Linked DNA regions of Pseudosulfitobacter sp. DSM 107133. The protein of the gene in region 1 interacts with the protein of each later gene in a pairwise test. Links are inferred from orthologs where the notes say so. Each region holds a gene or a part of one and is shown in the gene's direction. Other genes may lie near its edges.

Region 1 (3,136 bases):
TCCTGCTGCTGGACGAACCTTTTGCCGGCGTCGATCCGATCAGCGTGGGCGACATTCGCCATTTGGTCGCGGATCTGAAAAAGCGTGGCATCGGCGTGCTGATTACGGACCATAACGTGCGGGAAACACTGGAAATTGTCGACCGCGCCTATATCCTGCACGAAGGCAAGGTTCTGATGTCGGGCACCCCCGCCGAGGTGGTCGAGAACCAGAATGTGCGGCGCGTTTACCTTGGCGAGAATTTCCGCGTTTCTTAGGGTCTGGACCCATTGATCTTACGTCGCCAGCGGCAATTTCGCGAAATTTCAGTGGTTTGGGTCGTGCTGCCAATAGTGGTTCTATTTGCAAGCGGCCCAAGACGCTGAAATGAAGTGAAATAGCCGCCCTGCGGGTTTGACGGATTTTCCCGCAGCCTGCGGCGCATCTGTTTGAAATAGAACCACTATTCCTGCACAGATGCTGCTTTTCAGCGGAAAAATCTGTCAAACTGACGACGTAAGATCAATGGGTCCAGACCCTAGCCGATTAAAATGACTTGTCGGCAAAACTTGACCCATCGGGCAGCGCTTTTGATTGACAGACCGGCATGTTTGAGCGCTGAATAGGGCATGGCAAAAGCGCGTAAGAAGACTGCTGTGACATCCGCCTTGAGCAATCAAGCGATGACACTGCATCTTAACGCTTTGCCTTTTCCAGAGATCCTGACCTAGGACCACGACAGGTCCCGTGTGACCTGTCGCAATCCGTCCGGATCCTTAACCGTGAGGAGAGACAATGCGGTACCAAATCAGCGGCAAACAGATCGACATCGGCTCAGCACTGCAAACACATGTCCAGACCGAACTGGGCACGGCAGTCGGAAAATACGCCGACCGCCCGACAGATGCTCAGGTGGTGTTTTCAAAGTCTGGTCACGAATTTGTCTGCGAGGCGACCGTTCACCTGTCTACGGGACTAACCGCCACGGCCAAGGCACGCGGCACGGAAATCTATGCCGCTTTTGAAGCCTGCTGTGAAAAAATGGAAAAACAATTGCGGCGTTACAAGCGGCGATTGAAAGACCACCACAAGGATCGACCCGAGCCGGTTGAACTCTTCGGCGCTTCCTCTTATATCCTCGCCTCCGAGGCCGATGAAACCGTGCCTGAACCGGATTCGCTGCAACCGATGATCGTGGCGGAGATGGAAACCAAGATTCAATCGCTGAGTGTCGGCGAGGCCGTGATGCAAATGGAACTGGCAGGTGCGCCGGTTCTTGTGTTTCGGAAAGAAGGACAGGATGGTTTGAACGTCGTGTATCGTCGCGAAGACGGCAATATCGGCTGGATCGACCCATAAGGATTTAACGGCGCCGAGGCGCCAGAGCAGTGCGAGCCAGAATGGAATTTGCAAAGCTTCTGAAGCCGGAAGCCGTCAAGGTGTTAACCTCGGCCTCTAGCAAGAAACGTCTGCTGCACGAGATCTCTGATCTCGCGCACAGCGCCTATGGCTTGGATGCCGGTCAGGTGATCGAAGCGCTGATGGCCCGCGAAGCGCTGGGACCGACCGGCGTTGGCCGTGGCGTTGCGCTGCCGCATGCGCGACTGGACGGCGTGGACGAAGTCATTGGCGTTTTTGTCGTTCTGGACAAACCCATCGACTTCAGCTCGGTTGACCGCCAGCCCGTCGATATTGCCTTTGCGCTGTTTGCTCCCGAGGACGCCGGCGTCGAACACCTCAAGGCGCTGGCGCTGGTGTCACGCACCCTGCGCGACACATCTATCTGCACCAAACTGCGCGCCAACCATGACGCCGGCACGCTGTATACCATCCTGTCAGAAGGACAGTCGGCCCAAGCGGCCTGATTACGCCCAGCGCGAAAAGCCGAACATCATGTAATCCCGCTGATAGACGTCCGAAACCAGCGATTCGATGCTGTCGTCGTAGATGTCTTTCAGCGTGAACGGACCGGGGTCCGACACCGGCGGCAACGCGGGCACGGTCTGCACCCCGATCTGTGCTGCCAGTTGCCCCAGCTCTTCCTCCAGATTTTCCTCGCGGATCATCCGGTCAGGCAGCACGAAGTCACCAAACCCCTGCACGGCCTGCGACTGGGTACACCATGCCGCATCAACCCGAATGGCTGTCTGACCTGACAGGTTGCCCTTGAGAAAGGTCAGGAAAGCCGAAAACGCCCGATGGTGCGCCGCGCGGTCATAGCTGGCGTCAGGCGCCTCTTGCGGGATCGGCAGGGCATAGCGACGGATCAGCGTCTGGCGCAGTGCATCGTAACAGTCAGGCCCCGGGATCAGGATGCGATGGCAAAACGCATGGTGCGCCCGCGCCGCAGGGTGGCGCAGCACGGTAAAGCTGCGATGCCCGCGATTGCGGCGCTTCCACTGGCGCAGGCTCTTCTGGGACATCTTGCGCAGCAACTCGTCCGGGCTGACACCGTCCAACGCGGCCATCCAGGCGTATATCTGGTCTTCGGGGCCGCTGCGCATGGGCAGGTACAGCAACGGCGCCTTGGCCGCCGCCACATAGGTCGGGATCACCGCCCCGCGGCGCGGCTCAAAGTTGGGCGTGCGGGTCAGGTTAAAGCGGTCTAAACCGTTCAACGCCTCTGCCATCTCTTCGGCATTGATCACTTTTTCGGTGATCGGGCTGGGGTTCTGCTTTTTCAGGCTCTTGTCCAAACCTTCCAGCCGGCTTTCCACCCCCAGATAGGCCGCCAGCCCGTTCATCACCTCGACGCTTTGCAGATCTTCATAGGCAACGTAGAACGCGGTTTGCCCCGACACTTGCAAACGGTTCATCAGCGTCACCTGAAAGCTTTGCAGCGCCTCGAGATGGGCCTCAAACTCGGCCGCATCAAAAGCGGCCGCGCCTTCCTTGCGACGTTTGACATCCGTCAGCTTCCATTGCCCCGTAGCCTGCGCGATCTTCCATGACACATAGCTGTCCACCGGATTGCGGGTCAGCACGATTTTGGCGCATCTGGGGTCGTCCATCACTGCATCGAACACACGCGGATCGTGGTCGTGGAAATACCGGAAACCACCCAAACCGTCGGTTTCCTTACGGATCACCTTGAGCAACCCCTTGGGATCGGCGTCACGCGCGGCCTGGGTCACGCCCAGAACTTCGGTGACATTCG
Region 2 (3,226 bases), 2.0 Mb from region 1 along the record:
CGCTTTGGCGGCAACATCAGCCGCACTGCCAATTTTGTCGGCATGGAACGCTCGGCGCTGCACCGCAAACTCAAAAGCCTCGGCGTGGTCACCTCGGCCAAGGCCGGTGCGCGCGTGGCCCATATGGATGACGCCGAAGACGCAGACTAGGGTCCAGACCCCAAGTCATATCTTCATCTTGCCGGATAAACTCCGGGGGAGCGCCGCAAGGCGCGGGGGCAGCGCCCCCGAAGGCGCCCTGTCAGCCCTGATTGACGATCTGGAAACTGCCGTCGCGATTGCGGATGGCGCAGGATTTGGGTGTGAGGCGGGGCAAGGTTGCCGTCGCCGCCAGCGGCGCCGCCTGTTTCACACCCTGCGGACAGGCCGGAATGCTGGCGGGGCTATAGCCACGGTCGGCCATACACTGGTTTTCAACCTTTTTGCGCAGGGCGCTGTTCACATCCACGGTATAGACTTCGCCGGGCAGGTAATAGCCGGCCGTGGTTGTGCAATTTCCCGCCGAGTCGCAGGAGCGGCGCGGCGGCACATAGGTGGGCGGCGTGCGGCGCACCTGATTGGCCACCGGCGCATCACGCAGCGCCTGCACCTGGCACGCGGTCGTATCCCGCTCAACCGTTGCGACAGGCGTGCCTGCCTTGTAATACAGCGTCAGCGGCGCACAGGCGGGCAGCGCAAGCGTCAGCAACAGGGTGGAAAGTCGGGTTCTCATATGGCAAGACTGCCGGAAATCCTTAGGGTTTACAATTGAATTGACCCGGTTTCGGCCATCTGTCATTCAGATGTTTCGGATCACTGTGGTTGCGGTTGCCAAAGGGGCAAGGAACGCATGAAGGTCATCATTTGCGGTGCAGGTCAGGTTGGCTGGCAGATCGCACGTCACCTGTCGAATGAACGCAACGATGTCACCGTGGTCGATAACGACCCCGATCTGGTGCGCCGTGCCACTGACTCGCTGGATGTGCAGGGGGTCACCGGCTATGCCAGCTACCCAAACATTCTGGACCGTGCAGGCGCGCGCGACGCCGACATGATCATCGCCGCCACCTATTCGGACGAGGTCAACATGGTCACCTGCCAGGTGGCGCATTCGGTTTTCGGCATCAACCGCAAGATCGCGCGGCTGCGCTCGCAGTCTTATCTGGATGCAATCTATTCCGACCTTTACCGGCGCGATCACATGCCGATTGATGTGGTCATCAGCCCCGAACGCGAGGTGGCTGCGGCCGCGTTGCAGCGCTTGCATACAACGGCAGCCTTTGACACCGAACGGTTCATGGATGGCAAGGCGCACCTGCTGGGCATCACCATCGAGGAAGAATGCCCGGTGGTGAACACGCCCCTGCGCCAGCTGACCGATCTGTTCTCGACCTTGCGGGCAGTGGTGGTGGGGGTGCGCCGCGACGGCACCCTGTTCACCCCCGAGGCCAAGGACCAGCTGTTTGTCGGTGACGATTGCTATGTCTTTGCCCATGTCGACGACGTGAACCGCACGATGGAAATCTTCGGCAAGAAGATGGCCAAGCAGGAACGCATCGTTCTGGTGGGGGGCGGCAATGTCGGTCTGGCTGTCGCGGCCGAACTGGAAAAACGCACCAGCCGCGTGCGCACCAAGATCATCGAGAAAAACCGCAAATGCGCCGAACGTGCCGCCGAGGCGCTTGAGCGGACCATTGTTCTGAACGGCGACGGTCTGGACGTGGCCCTGCTGCACGAGGCGGGCGTGTCGCGCGCTGATGCGATGCTGGCGGTGACGGATGACGACAAGACCAACATGCTGGCGGCCGTGCGCGCCAAGACCGAAGGCTGCCCCTATGCCATCGCGCTGATCAACGACCCGACGCTGGTGCCGATGATGGGCCCCCTGGGCATCGACGCCTATATCAACCCGCGCGCCACCACCGTGTCGTCGATCTTGCGCCACATCCGCCACGGGCGTGTGCGCTCGGTCTATTCCATCGGGGATGCCGAAGCCGAGGTGATCGAGGCCGAAGTGCTGTCGACCTCGCCGCTCGCGGGCCGCAAGATCGGCGAAATCGAGTTTCCCGAAGGGGTGCTGGTGGGCGCCGTGCGCAAGGGCGGCGAAGTGATCCGCCCGCTGTCCTCGACCCGCATCGACGAGGGCGACGTTATCGCGATTTTCAGCATGGCCAAAGATGTTCCCGAGGTGGAGCGGCTGATGCAAGTGTCCATCGACTTTTTCTGATATGGAGCGCACGGCCAGCCTTCAGGACCGCGTCTTGCAGCTGCCGCTGTTCCTGCTGATGTTCGGGGTGGCATCGCTGGCGATGCTGGTGCCTGCGATCCATGGCGGGGTGATCCGCGAATTGCCGACGGCGCGGGCGTTCCTGTACTCTGCGGTGCTTGGGATCGTTCTGTTCGGCCTGATCGCTCTGGCCCATGCCGGACGTGCCCCGCGCCATGGCACGCTTGGCCCGTTGATGAGCCTTTTTGCCGCCTATACCTTTCTGCCAGCCTTTCTGGCGGTGCCTTTCTACGAAGGTCTGGGCACCACGTCGTTCCTGAACGCCTATATTGAAATGGTCAGCTCGTTCACCACCACTGGCGCGACGTTGTTCGACATGCCGGGGCGGTTGAACGATACCTTGAACCTGTGGCGCGCACAGGTCGGCTGGATGGGCGGGCTGTTGATGTGGATCGCCGCCAGCGCCATTCTTGCGCCCCTGAACCTCGGCGGTTTCGAGGTCACGGCCCGCGCCGAACCGGGCCGTTACGACGAGCGCAACATGCGTTTTCAGCATCCCGAAGGGCGGGCGCGGCTGGTCAAGGTGTCAAAGGCACTAGTGCCGATCTATGTGGGGTTGACGATCCTGTTGTGGATCTTGCTGATCGCGGGGGGCGACCGGTCGTTGGTGGCGCTGTGCCACGCCATGTCGGTGATGGCGACATCGGGGATTTCGCCCGTGGGCGGTGCATCGGGGGCAGGTTCGGGGATTGGCGGTGAAATGGTGATGGCGCTGTTCATGCTCTTCGCCCTGTCGCGCATGACCTTTTCCACCGATACCGTCACTTCGGAAAGCGGCGGCTTGCGCCATGACCCTGAATTTCGCATTGGCATCGCGCTGGTGCTGGGGGTGCCGCTGATCCTGTTCCTGCGCCATTTCATCGGTGCCATCGACATCGGCGAACAAGACCGTTTGATCGCGGCCGGGCAGGCGCTGTGGGGCAGCGTGTTCACGGTGCTGTCCTTCCTGACCACCACCGG

Evidence for each region.
Region 2: the proteins of DSM107133_RS00800 (region 1) and trkA interact in binary tests that used the Escherichia coli proteins (3 or more experiments, as listed by UniProt). The link is inferred for Pseudosulfitobacter sp. DSM 107133 from one-to-one orthologs.

The regions. Positions count from the first base shown.
Region 1 is NZ_CP085154.1:164,979-168,114, reverse strand. Bases 297-3,111 are described here. They hold DSM107133_RS00800 (PTS sugar transporter subunit IIA), read left to right. Parts: upstream 297-1,379; coding sequence 1,380-1,844; downstream 1,845-3,111. Other genes in these bases: DSM107133_RS00795 (sulfotransferase family 2 domain-containing protein), read right to left, coding at 1,845-3,111; raiA (ribosome-associated translation inhibitor RaiA), read left to right, coding at 775-1,338. In the rest of the region: lptB (LPS export ABC transporter ATP-binding protein), read left to right, coding at 1-257; more of DSM107133_RS00795, read right to left, coding at 3,112-3,136. UniProt on the Escherichia coli protein: Seems to have a role in regulating nitrogen assimilation.
Region 2 is NZ_CP085154.1:2,172,000-2,175,225, reverse strand. The notes cover bases 113-3,017. They hold trkA (Trk system potassium transporter TrkA), read left to right. Parts: upstream 113-829; coding sequence 830-2,206; downstream 2,207-3,017. Other genes in these bases: DSM107133_RS10685 (potassium transporter TrkG), read left to right, coding at 2,208-3,017; DSM107133_RS10695 (hypothetical protein), read right to left, coding at 242-712; DSM107133_RS10700 (sigma-54 dependent transcriptional regulator), read left to right, coding at 113-150. Outside these bases: more of DSM107133_RS10700, read left to right, coding at 1-112; more of DSM107133_RS10685, read left to right, coding at 3,018-3,226. UniProt on the Escherichia coli protein: Part of the constitutive potassium transport systems TrkG and TrkH. May regulate the transport activity of TrkG and TrkH systems. Binds to NAD(+) and NADH.